DNA from 2 places in the Streptomyces sp. x-80 genome. Region 2 is predicted to be linked to the other one. Evidence: riboswitches for the same ligand, from Rfam matches in the RefSeq annotation. Region 2 holds a riboswitch; the other holds the start of a gene.

Region 1 (7,584 bases), on a different contig from region 2:
TGGAGCGGTTCGGTCCGGGCCCTGGTCACGCCGCTCACCGCCCTGTTCGTCCACGGCGGCTGGCTGCATCTGCTCGGCAACATGCTCTTTCTGTACGTCTTCGGCGGGATGGCCGAGGCCCGGATGGGCCGGCTGCCGTTCGCCGTCTTCTACCTCTCGACCGGCTATCTGGCGCTGCTCGGCTACGCGGCCGCGCACGCCGCGTCCGGCCAGACCCTGGTGGGGGCCTCCGGCGCGATCTCCGGCGTCCTGGGCGCCTTCCTCCACCTCTTCCCCAGGGCCCGGGTCACCAGCGTCTTCCCGTTCCTCTTCTTCCTGCCGCTGCGCTTCCCCGCCTGGGCCGTGCTGCTCTTCTGGTTCTTCCTCCAGTGGCGGTCGGCGCAGGACGGCCCCAGCGGTCCGGGCGTCGCCTACCTCGCCCATGTGGTGGGCTTCGCGCTCGGCTTCCTCTACGCGTGGCTCCGCTACCGGAGGGATAGTGTGGTGGCCACCAGGAGCAACGCACCGGCGACCGAGGGAGAGAGCCAGCCGTGATCACGTCGATCGTGCTCATCAAGACCAGCGTGGACCAGATCCCGGAGATCGCCGAGAAGATCGCCGCGCTGGAGGGGGTCAGCGAGGTCTACTCCGTCACCGGCGCGCACGACCTGATCGCGATGGTCCGGGTCGCCGCGCACGACGACCTCGCCGACGTCATCCCCGGCCGGATCAGCAAGGTGCCGGGCGTCGCCTCCACCGAGACGCACATCGCCTTCCGCACCTACTCGCAGCACGACCTGGAGGCGGCCTTCGCCATCGGCCTGGACGCGTAGGCCGGTCGCGGCCGGCGACGCGGACCGCCCGGCCGCCCTCAGGCGGCGGGGTCCGGCACGCAACGGCCGCCCTCGGTGCGGTAGTTCCAGCGCGCACCGTCCGCCACCAGCTCCCGGACCGCCCGCACGAACCGCTCGATGTGCTCATCGGGGGTGCCGGCGCCGAAGCTGACCCGGATGGCGTTGAGCGACTTCTCGCCCGGCGCCGCCTCGGGGGCGCCGCACTCCCCCGGCTCGTCGGACTCGCTGCCGAGCAGGGTCCGTACGAGCGGGTGCGCGCAGAACAGGCCGTCGCGGACCCCGATGCCGTACTCCGCCGACAGCGCCGCCGCGAAGTGCGAGCTGTTCCAGCCCTCGACCACGAACGAGAGGACGCCGACCCGCGGGGCGTCGTCGCCGAACAGCGAGAGCACCCGCACCTCGGGGACCGTGGCCAGGCCCTCCCGGACCCGGGCGATCAGCCGCTGCTCGCGCGCCACCAGCTCGTCGAAGCCGGCCTCGGTCAGCGCCTGGCAGGCGGCGGCGATGGAGTAGGCGCCGATGACGTTCGGCGAACCGGCCTCGTGCCGGGCCGCGGTGGTGTGCCAGTCGACGTCCACCCCGCCGTCCGTACGCCGCGCGACCGTACGGCTGGCCCCGCCGCCCGCGAGGTACGGCTCGGCGCCCTGCAACCAGTCCGCGCGGCCGGCCAGCACCCCGGCACCGAACGGGGCGTACAGCTTGTGCCCGGAGAAGGCCACCCAGTCCACGTCCAGCGCGCCGATGTCGATGGGGTGGTGCGGTGCGAGCTGTGCCGCGTCCAGCACGATCCGCGCGCCGTGCGCATGCGCCACGGCCGCCAGCTCCCGTACCGGCCACAGCTCACCGGTCACGTTCGACGCACCGGTCACGCACACCAGCGCCGGGCCGGCGGAGGGCTCGCGGCCGGCCAGTGCCGCCGCCAGGATGTCGACCGCCTGCCGCGGGGTGCGCGGCGCGTCCAGGTACGTCACCACGGTGTCCGCGCGCCGCTCCCACGGCAGCAGCGACGCATGGTGCTCGGTCTCGAAGACGAACACCTGGGTGTCCTGCGGGAGCGCGGCCGCCAGCAGGTTCAGCGAGTCGGTCGTGGAACGGGTGAAGACCACCTGGTCGCCCGCGTCGCCGTCCGGGCGGCAGCCCAGGAAGTCGGCGATCGTCCGGCGGCTGTTCTCGAACAGGTCCGTGGACAGCTGCGAGAGGTATCCGGCACCGCGGTGCACGCTGCCGTAGTACGGCGCGTAGGCCGCCACGTCGTCCCAGACCCGCTGGAGTGCCGGGGCGCTGGCGGCGTAGTCCAGCGCGGCGTAGTCGGCCTCGCCACCGGTCACCAGCGGGACACGGACGTCCCGTCCCAGAACGGGCAGCGGGGCACAGCCGGAACGGTCGGCGGAACCGGCGCGGTCGGCAGAGTCCGCGGAAACGGCGGAAACGACGGAAACAGGCATGGCGAACTCCCGTGAGAGAAAAGCGAATTCGCTGCGCGCACCGGCGCGAAAAGGCGCGGGCGCAGCGTGCTGAAGAAAGAGAGAAGACGCGCGGAAAAGCGCGGAACAACGCGGAGAAAGGGGCCTTCGGCCCTATCGCATTCGCTTCATCACGGAAGGTGCTCCCTCGGGGACCAGGATCCCTGGCGAGGGATCCGCGCTTGCCGCAGACCTCGTTGCCTGCGACCTGGTCATCACCCGGGGCACCCCGCCACGGAAGGAGGGTTGCCGGACAGCGGGCCGGGGCCTGCATCGCTGTCACTCGTGACCTGGGCAGAATCATGCCACACGAACAAAAAGGCGCAAGGCCCGGTCCGTCATGCGGACCGGGCCTTGCGCCACCTCCCGTGCCCGGGAGCGGCCGCGCTCAGGCGTTGCTGGCCGCCACCCAGCGCGCCAACGCCGCTTTGGCCGCCCCGGAGTCGATCGACTCGGCGGCCTGCTCGATACCCGCCCGGATCTGCTCCGCCAACGGGGCGTCGGTCGGCCGGAGCGCCACCAGCGCCGCCGCGGAGTTCAGCAGCACGGCGTCCCGCACCGGACCCTTCTCCCCGTCCAGCAGCCGGCGCGCCACCTCCGCGTTGTACGCCGCGTCCGCGCCGCGCAGCGCCGCCACCGGGACCAGCGGGATGCCGACGTCTCGCGGGTCGAAGGGCTCCTCGCGCACGGCGCCGTCGCGCACCGTCCACACCCGGGAGGTCGCGGTCGTGGTCAGCTCGTCCAGCCCGTCGTCGCCGCGGAACACCAGCGCCGACGAGCCGCGCTCGGCGAGCACCCCGGCGAGGATCGGCGCCATTCGGGCGTCGGCGACACCGGTCGCCTGGGCACGGACCCGCGCCGGGTTGGTCAGCGGGCCGAGCACGTTGAACGTGGTGCGGACGCCCAGCTCACGGCGGGCGGGGGCGACATATCGCAGCGAGGGATGGAACTTCACCGCGAAGCAGAAGGTGATGCCCGCCTCCTGCGCGACCTCGGTGACCCGCTGCGGTGTCAGATCGAGATTGACGCCGAGCTGCTCCAGCACATCGGAGGCGCCGCTCGCCGATGACGCCGCGCGGTTGCCGTGCTTGACGACCTTCGCGCCGGTGCCGGCCACCACGATCGAGGACATCGTGGAGATGTTGACGGTCTTGGCGCCGTCGCCGCCGGTGCCGACGATGTCCACGCTGGGCCCCGGCACCTCGATCAGCCGGGCGTGCGCGTACATCGTCCGGACCATTCCGGAGATCTCCGCGACGGTCTCGCCCTTGGCCCGCAGCGCCACCGCGAAACCGGCGATCTGCGCGTCGCTGGCCTCGCCCCGCATGATCTTGTCCATCGCCCACGCGGTGTCGGCGGCGGCGAGGTCACGGCCGTCCAGCAGGGCGTTCAGGATGCCCGGCCAGGTGTGGGCCGCCACGCTGTCGCCGCCAACCGGGGTCACAACGTTCATGGTCCACGCTCCTGGTTTCGTCTCCTGCTTGTGCGGCCAACCCTATCGACCCCCGGGCATGCCGGAAGGCCCCGTCCGGATGAGGCAGGACGGGGCCTTCTGGGTGGCGTACTCACAACCGCGCCCTTATAGGACGCTGCGGGGATCAGTGGTGGCCGTGGCCGCTGGTGATCTCCTTGTACTCCTCCGCCGTGGGCTTCGGAATGACATTGTTCTCGCCGTAGTAGCCCTGCGAGAGCTTGGCACGCAGCTTCTGCGAACGCGGCACCTTGCGCTCGACCCCGTTCTCGTCGACCACGGGGCCGATCTCCATGGGCTCGGGCTGGTGGTGCTGGGTGAGCGTGTGCAGCTGCTCCTGGGTGAGCGGCTCGTGGATCTCGACGAACTCACCGTGCGGCAGGCGCTTGATGATGCCGGACTCGCGCCCGTGCAGCACCTTGTCCTTGTCACGCCGCTGGAGACCCAGGCAGATCCGCTTGGTGGCGATGAAGGCGAGCACCGGCCCGACGAAGAACGCGATCCGGACGAACCAGCTGATCACGTTGATCGACAGGTGGAAGTGCGTGGCCCACAGGTCGTTGCCGCCACCGATGAGCATCACGAAGTACGCGGTCAGCCAGGCCACACCGAAGCCGGTGCGGGTCGGGGCGTTGCGCGGACGGTCCAGGAGGTGGTGCTCGCGCTTGTCACCGGTGATCCAGGACTCGACGAACGGGTAGACCGCGATCGCGACCAGGACCAGCGGGAAGATCACGATCGGGATCAGCACACCGAAGTTGATGGTGTGACCCCAGATGTCCCACTCCCAGCCGGGCATCACGCGCACCAGGCCCTCGGCGAAGCCCATGTACCAGTCGGGCTGGGCGCCGGTGGACACCTGGTCCGGACGGTACGGACCGATCGCCCACACCGGGTTGATGGTGGCCACCGCCGCGATCACCGCGATGAAGCCGAAGACCAGGAAGAAGAAGCCTCCGGCCTTCGCCATGTAGACCGGCAGCAGCGGCATGCCGACGACGTTGTTGTTGGTCTTGCCGGCACCCGGGAACTGCGTGTGCTTGTGGTAGAAGACCAGGATCAGGTGCGCCACCAGCAGACCGAGCATGATGCCCGGCAGCAGCAGCACGTGCACCGTGAAGAACCGCGGGATGATGTCGTGCCCCGGGAACTCGCCGCCGAAGATGAACATCTGGAGGTACGACCCGACCAGCGGGATCGCCAGGATGACACCCTCGATGAAGCGGACGCCGGTGCCCGAGAGCAGGTCGTCCGGGAGCGAGTAGCCGGTGAAGCCGGTGAACATGCCCAGCACGAACAGCAGGAAGCCGAACAGCCAGTTGACCTCGCGCGGCTTGCGGAAGGCGCCGGTGAAGAACACCCGCATCATGTGGACCATCATGCCGGCCAGGAAGACCAGGGCGGCCCAGTGGTGGATCTGCCGGATGAGCAGACCGCCACGGACGTCGAAGCTGATGTTCAGCGTCGACTCGAACGCCTGCGTCATCCGGACGCCGTGCATGGGCACGTACGAGCCGTGGTAGACGACCTCGGCCATGCTCGGGTGGAAGAACAGCGTCAGGTAGACGCCGGTCAGGATGATGATGATGAAGCTGTAGAGGCAGATCTCGCCCAGCATGAAGGACCAGTGGTCCGGGAAGATCTTGCGCATGTTGGCCTTGGCCAGGCTGTAGATGCCCAGCCGGCCGTCCGCCCAGTCCGCGACCCGTTCGCCGGCGGGCGCTTTGCCGCGGCGCGTGGTGGTCGCGCTCGTCTCGTTACTCATCCGCGCTCCCAGAAGCTCGGGCCGACGGGCTCCGCGAAGTCGCTTACGGCTTCGAGGTAGCCGTCCTTCACCGTGATGTGCAGCTGCGGCAGCGCGTGTCCGGCCGGGCCGAAGATCACTCGGGCACCGTCAGCAAGGTCGAAGGTCGACTGGTGGCACGGGCAGAGCACATGGTGCGTCTGCTGCTCGTAGAGGCTGATCGGGCAACCCACGTGGGTGCAGATCTTCGAGTAGGCGACGATGCCCTCGTGCGACCATGCGAGTTCCTGCTTGTCCTTGATGTTCTGCGGCTGAATCCGCACGAGCATCAGGGCGTCCTTGGCGATCCGCTGGTTGAAATCCTCGTCGCTCTCCTCCAGGCCCTCGGGCTTGGCGAACGTCAGGGAGCCGACCGCGATGTCCTCGGGACGCAGCGGGAGGTTGGTGGACTGGTTGACCAGGCGGATGCCCTTCTTCCAGCCCGAGCCGCGCAGCTTCTTCTCGGGCAGCGGCCCGAGGTCGCGCAGCAGGACGACGCCGGAGAGCGGCACCAGGGCCAGCGCACCGAACATCGTGTTGCGGATCAGCTTGCGCCGGGCGAAGCCGGACTCCTTCGCGCCCTGCGCGAAGTCCTCCAGAACCTTGGCCTTGACCTCCGGCGCGGCCTCGATCGGGTGCCGCTCGTCGGCGACCTCCTCGTCCGACATCAGCGTGCGGGCCCAGTGGACCGCGCCGGCGCCGATGCAGAAGAGCGCCACACCGAGCGTCAGGCCGAGCGAGAAGTTCAGCGCGCTGACGTGACCGAACGGCCAGATGTAGACGATCTTGTCGATCGGGAAGATCACATACGCGGCGATGAAGCCGACCGTCGCGAGCATGGACAGCAGGAAGAGGAAGGCCACGGTGCGCTCGGAGCGCCGGGCGGCCTTCTCTTCGATGTCCTGGACGCGGTGCTCGTGGGCCGGCAGCCCCGGATCGGCGAACGGATCGTCCGCCACCTGCACCGCGCCGGCGTGAGCCGTCTCCCGCTCACTGGGAAGGGTTTCTTCTGGCACGTCTTCGTGTCGTCCAGTCTCACTCATGACTTCTTGGCCTTCGTAGTCCGGGCGGCGACCCAGATGGCGACCGCGACCAGCCCGCCCATACCGGCGATCCAGCCGAAGAGGCCCTCACTGACCGGGCCCAGACCGCCGAGGCTCAGGCCACCGGGGCTCGGGGTGTCATCGCTGTTGACGGCACCGAGGTACGCGACGATGTCCTTCTTGTTCTCCGACGACAGCGAACCGTCACCGAAGGAGGGCATGTTCTGCGGGCCGGTCTGCATGGCCTCGTAGATGTGCTTCGGGTCCACGCCCTCGAGCGACGGCGCGTACTTGCCGTTGGTCAGGGCGCCGCCCTGACCGGTGAAGTTGTGGCACTGCGCGCAGTTGGTGCGGAACAGCTCGCCGCCCTTGCCGATGTCGGCCCCGTCCGGGCTGTACTGGTCCTTGGTCGGCACGCTGGGGCCGGCGCCCAGCGAGGCGATGTACGCCCCGAGCTGGTCGATCTCGGCCTGGCTGTAGATGTTCTTCTTCTTCGGCACCTGGGCGCCGGGCTGCTGGGCGGGCATACGGCCGGTGCCCACCTGGAAGTCGACGGCGGCGGCGCCGACGCCGACCAGGCTCGGGCCGTCGGAGCTGCCCTGACCGCCGGTGCCGTGGCAGCTTGCGCAGCCCACGGCGTAGAGCTTCTTGCCCTCCTTGATGGCAAGAGACTGGGCGGCGTCATCGGCCTGAGCCTTGTCCGCCGGCGCGAACGCGGCGTACAGCCCCCCGGTGACCGCCAGCGCGAAGAGTAGGACGACGAGCGCCGCCAGCGGATGGCGCCGTCGTGCGGAGAGCTTTTTCACGGATTACCCCGGTGTCAGGATCTTCTGCGTCGATGCTTTGGTTAGGTCTGTCTGAAATGCGGGTCCGGTTACCGGATCAGGTAGATCGTGGCGAAGAGGCCGATCCAGACGACATCGACGAAGTGCCAGTAGTAGGACACGACGATGGCCGCGGTGGCCTGCGTGTGGGTGAACCTCTTGGCCGC
Region 2 (7,584 bases):
TGGTCGCCACCACGATCGCGCCGAGCCCGATGCCCGCGAACGCCACGGTCCGGGCGACCGGCCACCGCTCACCGCGGCGCGCCAGCCGCACGACGCCCCAGGCGTAGAGGCCGCCCAGCAGCAGCACCAGGACGAGCGCGTACGGATCCAGCTGCCAGCTGCCTGCCAGCCGACCCGCGGTCAGCTCCGGCAAACCGGCCGAAAGCGTTGTCACTGTCACGGACCACCACGCTAGACCTGCCGCCCGGCGGGCCGCGCGCGGGGCACCCCGAACGCGCGGACGGCCCCGTACGGACCGCCCGGCCCCGGGTGCCCGGAGCCGCCGCTCAGCCCGTCAGCTCCCGCAGCTGGTCCAGGAACCACCGGTCGGGCGGCAGCGCGGTGGCGGCCGCGGCCAGCCGTTCGGTGCGCGCGGCCCGTTCGCCGTGGGGCATCGTCAGGGCCTCGTGCAGCGCCCGCGCGGTGCCGGTGATGTCGTACGGATTGACCGTCAGCGCGTCCGCGCCCAGTTCCTCGTGGGCGCCCGCCTCCCGCGACAGCACCAGCGCGCAGCCGCCGTCCGAGACCACCGGGATCTCCTTGGCGACCAGGTTCATCCCGTCCCGGATCGGGTTGACCAGGGCCACGTCCGCGAGCCGGTAGGCGGCCAGCGAGCGCGCGAAATCGTCCTTGACGTGCAGCACGACCGGCTGCCAGCCGGGCGTGCCGTACTCGGCGTTGATGTCCCCGGCGACCCGTTCGACCTCGGCGGTGTAGTCGCGGTAGACGGCCAGGTCCTGGCGCGAGGGGTAGGCGAAGGCGAGGTGTACGACCCGTTCGCGCCACTCGGGGTGGTCGGCGAGCAGCCGGCGGAAGGCGAGCAGCCCGCGCACGATGTTCTTGGACAGCTCGGTGCGGTCGACGCGGACGATGGTCCTGCGGTCCGGCCCGCCGATCTGGGCGCGCAGCGCCGCCAGCCGCTCGTCCACGTCGGGGCGGTGCGCCCGCTCGCGCAGGAAACCGGCGTCGGCGCCCAGGCCGTGCACCCCGATCCGGGTCGTGTGCGCCGGCCGCCCGGCGGGGTACGAGACGAGAGCCGGGGCGTCGTCCCCGGGGTGGGCGGGCGCGCAGTCCGCGCCGAGTGCGGTCGCGGCGCACGCCATGAAGTTCGCGGCCCACCGCCGGGTCAGGAAGTTCGCCCGGTCCGCGCCCAGGATGCCCAGTGCCAGCTGCCGCTGGATGTCGTCGGGCAGCATCGCGAAGTACTCCGCGGGCGCCCACGGAGTGTGCGAGAAATGCGCGATCCGCAGGTCGGGGCGGCGCTCGCGGAGCATCCCCGGCACCAGCGCCAGGTGGTAGTCCTGCACGAGGACGGCCGCGCCGGGCGCCGCCCCGTCGGCGAGCGCGTCCGCGAAGGCCGCGTTGTAGGTCTCGTACGACGCCCACTGCGCCCGGAACTCCGTGTCGAAGACGGGCTCCAGCGGTGTCTGGTAGAGCATGTGGTGGACGAACCACAGCACGGAGTTGGCGATGCCGTTGTAGGCGGCGGCGTGGATGTCCGCGGGGATGTCCAGCATCCGTACGCGCCGGCCGCCCGTATCGGCCGGGTCCAGTTCACCCGCCGCCGGGCCGTCCCCGGCCGGGGCGCCGTGCGCCGCCCGCCGGACGGCCTCCCGGTCGCCGTCGCCGAGCGCGGCGCACACCCACACCGCGTCCGTACCGGGCCCGATGGCCGACAGACCGGAGACCAGCCCGCCGCCGCCGCGCTTGGCGGTCAGCGCGCGGGCAGCTCCCTGACCGGCCTGCCCGGGGGGTCCGGTCTCGGCCAGGGTGTAGGAGACCGGACCGCGGTTGGACGCGACGAGAACCTCGGCACCACTGCGCTCGGAGACCATGCCGCGACACTAACCCGGCACGGATCCGCGCAAACGTACGGAGCGCGGGTCAGGCCGCGCGTCGCTCCGCGTACTCCGGTATTTCGGCCATCGGAGGGCGCTCCTCGGTGTCCACATCCGTCGTCCGGGGGACGAAACCGCTCGCGCCGCGGTCGAACTGGGTGAGCCGGGGGCGCACCAAGTGGCCGCGGGTGAGCCGGAGTTGGGCGGTGCGGTAGATGGCCGCGGCCATCCGGCCGAGCGCCTGCCCGTCCTGGTGGCGGTGTTTGCGCACGCCCACATCCACCTGGGCGAGGGCGTCGAGGCCGACCGTGTGGAGCGCGTCGACCAGCAGGCCCAGCTCCACGCCGTAGCCGACCGGGAACGGCAGCCGCTCCAGCAGCGAGCGGCGGGCCGCGTACTCACCGCCCAGCGGCTGGACGAAACCGGCCAGCCGCGGCCAGTGCAGATTCAGCAGCGGGCGGGCGACCAGCTCGGTGACCCGGCCGCCCTGACCTGCGCCGCCGCCCGGCCCGGCGATGCCGTCGGCGCCGCCGCGGCCCGTCTCCAGCGGCCGGTCGTACATCGCCTTCACGAACTGGATGTCCGGTTCGGTCAGCAGCGGCCCGACGATGCCGGAGACGAAGGTGGCCGAGAACTCGCGCAGGTCGGCGTCGACGAAGCAGATGATGTCGCCCCGGGTGACCAGCAGCGAGCGCCACAGCACCTCGCCCTTGCCGGGCAGCGCCGGGATACGCGGCAGCACGGCGTCCCGGTGCACGACCCGCGCGCCGGCCGCCGCCGCCACCTGGGCCGTCCGGTCGGCGGAGCCCGAGTCCAGCACCACCAGCTCATCGACCAGGGGGACCGCGTCGGTCATCAGCTCACCGCGGATCGCCGCGACGATCGCGCCGACCGTCGCCTCCTCGTCGAGGGCGGGCAGCACCACGCTGACCGTCCGGCCCGTCTGCCGCTTGGCCTCCAGCAGCCGGTCGAGCGGGCGGTCGGCCGCGGACCAGGAGCGGCTGCTGAGCCAGCGCTCCACCTCTTCCAGCACGTCTACGACTCCCTCGGTGGCCGCCGGGCGGGCGGTCGGTGTGATCCATCTCGCGGTTCGGACGACTATCTCAACCATCAGTGGCTTCGGTTACAGTCTTGAACAACGCGGAGGACCGCCGCATGCCGGGGTCGCCGCACACAAACGCCTGGGTTTCACCCAGTGCCATACCGCTCATCCAGAGGGGCAGAGGGATACGGCCCGTTGAAGCCCCGGCAACCCTCCAGCCGGTCTCCGCGAAGATCAATGATCACAGCGCGCGAGGCTCCCGGCGGGGAAGGTGCCAAATCCGTCTCGTGGCGAGATGCGCCGCGAGGAAGATGAGGAGAAAGGGCCTCGCCTCCATGGCTGTGCAAGTCACCGAAAGCTCTCCCGCCGTCACTCTCGGTCCCGCCGTCGCGCTCTCCTGCCGCGAGTGCGGACAGCGCTTCGACCTCGGCCCCCTCTTCGCCTGCCAGGAGTGTTTCGGGCCGCTCGAAGTGGCCTACGACCTGCCGACCGGTGACCCGGACGGGCTACGGAAGCGGATCGAGTCCGGTCCGGGCAACATCTGGCGCTACGCCCCCCTGCTGCCCGTCCCCGCCGACGTCGCCGGCAAGCCCAGCCTCAACCCGGGGCTGACCAAGCTCGTCAAGGCCGACAACCTCGCCCGCGAGCTGGGCGTCACCGGCGGTCTGTACGTCAAGGACGACTCCGGCAACCCCACGCACTCCTTCAAGGACCGGGTCGTCGCCATCGCCGTCGAGGCCGCCCGCGCCTTCGGCTTCACCACCCTGTCCTGCTCCTCCACCGGCAACCTCGCGGGCGCGGTCGGCGCCGCGGCGGCCCGCGCCGGATTCCGCTCCTGTGTCTTCATCCCGCACGACCTGGAGGCCGGCAAGGTCGTCATGGCCGCGGTCTACGGCGGCGAACTGGTCGGCATCGAGGGCACCTACGACGACGTCAACCGCTTCTGCTCGGAGCTCATCGGCGACCCGCTGGGCGAGGGCTGGGGCTTCGTCAACGTCAACCTGCGCCCCTACTACGGTGAGGGCTCCAAGACGCTGGCGTACGAGATCTGCGAGCAGCTGGGCTGGCGGCTGCCGGACCAGATCGTCATCCCGGTCGCCTCCGGCTCCCAGCTCACGAAGATCGACAAGGGGCTCAAGGAGCTGATCGCGCTCGGCCTCGTCGAGGACCGGCCGTACAAGATCTTCGGCGCCCAGGCCGAGGGCTGCTCGCCCGTCTCCACGGCCTTCAAGGCGGGCCACGACGTCGTACGGCCGCAGAAGCCGGACACCATCGCCAAATCGCTGGCCATCGGCAACCCGGCCGACGGACCGTACGTGCTCGACATCGCGCGCCGTACCGGCGGTGCGGTGGAGGACGTCGACGACGCGCAGATCGTGGCCGCGATCAAGCTGCTGGCCCGCACCGAGGGGATCTTCGCGGAGACCGCGGGCGGGGTGACCGTCGGCGTGACCCAGAAGCTCATCGAGAACGGTCTGCTCGACCCGGCGCTGACCACCGTCGTCCTGAACACCGGTGACGGCCTCAAGACGCTGGACGCCGTGGCCCCCACCACCGGGCCCACGGCCACCATCCGCCCGAGCCTGGAAGCGTTCCGCGCGGCCGGTCTGGCCGGCTGACCCGTCGTACGCGGCGTGTGCGGCGGCGGCCGCGCACAGCTTCCGCAGCAGCTCCCGAACTCGCACCCGAAGTCGCTGGAAGGCAGAACCCATGAGCGTCAAGGTCCGCATCCCCACCATCCTCCGTACGTACACCGGCGGCCAGGCCGAGGTCCCGGCCGAGGGCGCGACCCTCTCCGAGGTGATCGCCGACCTGGAGAAGAACCACCAGGGCATCGCCGCCCGGGTGCTGGACGACGCGGGCAAGCTGCGCCGCTTCGTGAACGTGTACGTCAATGACGACGATGTCCGTTTCGAGCAGGGCCTGGCGACGGCCACGCCGGACGGTGCGGGCATCTCGATCATTCCCGCGGTGGCCGGCGGCTGCTAATTCAAGCCATCTCTCCGCTTGCCTGACTGGAATTGCCCCGTCCGCCGTAAAGCGGACGGGGCAATTCCATGTGCGGAAAGGCGATACCATTCAGGTGATCCCTCTCCGCAAGCGTGCTGAACGCATATGAGACCGCGGTGAGTTGTGCCCGAAGTGTGTGCGGTATTTGTCGCATAGGCACGCTATGCCCGGCCCGAATTGCCCGGGACTATCGGGAGTTCACCGCATATCGCCGTTTCTCCGGCGCCAGAATTCTCGTCCGATTGACCTGTTGCTCTGGGCAGTGGTGCGGATACATTCAGCGGCGGTCGACGCGTTCCGGCGCACACCCCACGGGCCTCTCGGGGGGTGAGGTCTGACCCGGGTCCGCGGAGTGCGGTCCTGCGCAAGGGCCAGTAATAGGGGAGTTAGGCATGGCTCAGGGCACCGTCAAGTGGTTCAACGCGGAGAAGGGGTACGGCTTCATCGCGGTCGACGGTGGTGCGGATGTTTTCGTCCACTACAGCGCGATTCAAATGGACGGCTACCGCACCCTTGAGGAGGGTCAGCGGGTCGAGTTCGAGATCTCGCAGGGCCAGAAGGGACCGCAGGCGGACATGGTCCGGATGGCCGGCTAGGGCGCCGACCGACTGCCGCGTCACAACCGCGTAAAGAGGAGGCCCGTACCCCCGCCGGGGGGTACGGGCCTCCTGTCGTGTGCCGACGGCGCTTCCGGAGTGGCTTCCCCCTCGGCCGCTTGCACTCTCCATGGTCGAGTGCTAATCATTGCGTTAGCACTCTCCGGGTGAGAGTGACAATCAAGGACCGGGTTGGTGAGGTCCGCGGGCCGGTGGGACTAAGGAACCACAGGGCACGCAGGCCGTCCGTCGCGGGCGCCAGGCGCGGTCCGGAGCAAGCAATCCTTCCCCAAGCTCTCAACTGCGTTCGAGCAGGGGAGACCCCATACGTCCGGGAGGACCACTTCACATGGCCAAGATCATCGCGTTCGACGAGGAGGCACGGCGCGGTCTCGAGCGCGGGATGAACCAGCTCGCCGACGCCGTCAAGGTGACCCTCGGCCCCAAGGGCCGCAACGTCGTCCTCGAGAAGAAGTGGGGCGCCCCCACGATCACCAACGATGGTGTTTCCATCGCCAAGGAGATCGAGCTTGAGGACCCGTACGAGAAGATCGGCGCCGAGCTGGTCAAGGAGGTCGCCAAGAAGACGGACGACGTCGCCGGTGACGGCACGACGACCGCGACCGTCCTGGCGCAGGCGCTGGTCCGCGAGGGTCTGCGCAACGTAGCCGCCGGCGCCAACCCGATGGCCCTCAAGCGCGGTATCGAGAAGGCCGTCGAGGCCGTCTCCGCCGCTCTGCTGGACCAGGCCAAGGACGTGGAGACCAAGGAGCAGATCGCCTCCACCGCCTCCATCTCCGCCGCCGACACGCAGATCGGCGAGCTCATCGCCGAGGCGATGGACAAGGTCGGCAAGGAAGGCGTCATCACCGTCGAGGAGTCCCAGACCTTCGGTCTGGAGCTGGAGCTCACCGAGGGTATGCGCTTCGACAAGGGCTACATCTCGGCGTACTTCGCCACCGACATGGAGCGTATGGAGGCGTCGCTCGACGACCCGTACATCCTGATCGTCAACTCCAAGATCAGCAACGTGAAGGACCTCCTTCCGCTGCTGGAGAAGGTCATGCAGTCGGGCAAGCCGCTGCTGATCATCGCCGAGGACGTTGAGGGCGAGGCCCTGTCGACCCTGGTCGTCAACAAGATCCGTGGCACCTTCAAGTCCGTCGCCGTCAAGGCCCCGGGCTTCGGTGACCGCCGCAAGGCCATGCTCGGCGACATCGCCATCCTCACCGGTGGCACCGTCATCTCCGAGGAGGTCGGCCTCAAGCTGGAGAACGCCGGTCTCGACCTGCTGGGCCGCGCCCGCAAGGTCGTCATCACCAAGGACGAGACCACCATCGTCGACGGTGCGGGCGACAGCGAGCAGGTTCAGGGCCGCGTCAACCAGATCCGCGCCGAGATCGAGAACTCCGACTCGGACTACGACCGCGAGAAGCTCCAGGAGCGTCTGGCGAAGCTGGCCGGCGGCGTGGCCGTCATCAAGGCCGGTGCCGCCACCGAGGTCGAGCTCAAGGAGCGCAAGCACCGCATCGAGGACGCCGTTCGCAACGCGAAGGCGGCCGTCGAAGAGGGCATCGTCGCCGGTGGTGGCGTGGCCCTGCTCCAGGCGTCGCAGGTCTTCGAGAAGCTTGAGCTCGAGGGCGACGAGGCCACCGGTGCCGCCGCTGTGAAGCTGGCCCTGGAGGCCCCGCTGAAGCAGATCTCCGTCAACGCCGGCCTTGAGGGTGGCGTCGTCGTGGAGAAGGTGCGCAACCTGACCGTGGGTCACGGCCTGAACGCCGCGACCGGCGAGTACGTCGACATGATCGCCGAGGGCATCATCGACCCGGCGAAGGTCACGCGCTCCGCGCTCCAGAACGCCGCGTCGATCGCCGCGCTGTTCCTCACCACCGAGGCCGTCATCGCCGACAAGCCGGAGAAGGCCGCCGCGGCCGCTCCGGGCGGCATGCCGGGCGGTGACATGGACTTCTGATCCTCCCGGATCATCTGTCCTGACGTTCGTTGGGGCGGCACCCTCCTCCCAGGGGGTGCCGCCCCAGCGGCGTTCCGGCAGGGATGT

The links. Region 2 has a riboswitch for S-adenosylmethionine ahead of thrC (threonine synthase). Riboswitches for the same ligand answer to the same signal wherever they lie in the genome.
Region 1: linked by a shared signal. The riboswitch ahead of ACLJWH_RS06875 (aminotransferase class V-fold PLP-dependent enzyme) and the one ahead of thrC (threonine synthase) in region 2 are both predicted to bind S-adenosylmethionine.

What each region holds. Positions count from the first base shown of each region.
Region 1 covers NZ_JAJPWM010000003.1:291,932-299,515, reverse strand. Annotated here, with positions in the region: gene ACLJWH_RS06885 (rhomboid family intramembrane serine protease) at 1-534, shown strand, start outside; gene ACLJWH_RS06880 (Lrp/AsnC family transcriptional regulator) at 531-812, shown strand; gene ACLJWH_RS06875 (aminotransferase class V-fold PLP-dependent enzyme) at 851-2,278, opposite strand; SAM riboswitch class IV at 2,470-2,587, opposite strand; gene trpD (anthranilate phosphoribosyltransferase) at 2,685-3,749, opposite strand; gene ACLJWH_RS06865 (cytochrome b) at 3,895-5,532, opposite strand; gene ACLJWH_RS06860 (Rieske 2Fe-2S domain-containing protein) at 5,529-6,593, opposite strand; gene ACLJWH_RS06855 (c-type cytochrome) at 6,590-7,399, opposite strand; gene ACLJWH_RS06850 (heme-copper oxidase subunit III) at 7,468-7,584, opposite strand, start outside.
Region 2 covers NZ_JAJPWM010000005.1:146,692-154,275, reverse strand. Annotated here, with positions in the region: gene ACLJWH_RS11340 (cytochrome c oxidase assembly protein) at 1-214, opposite strand, end outside; gene ACLJWH_RS11335 (trehalose-6-phosphate synthase) at 327-1,874, opposite strand; gene ACLJWH_RS11330 (glucosyl-3-phosphoglycerate synthase) at 1,924-2,910, opposite strand; SAM riboswitch class I at 3,082-3,237, shown strand; gene thrC (threonine synthase) at 3,255-4,538, shown strand; gene ACLJWH_RS11320 (MoaD/ThiS family protein) at 4,630-4,908, shown strand; gene ACLJWH_RS11315 (cold-shock protein) at 5,322-5,525, shown strand; gene groL (chaperonin GroEL) at 5,875-7,497, shown strand.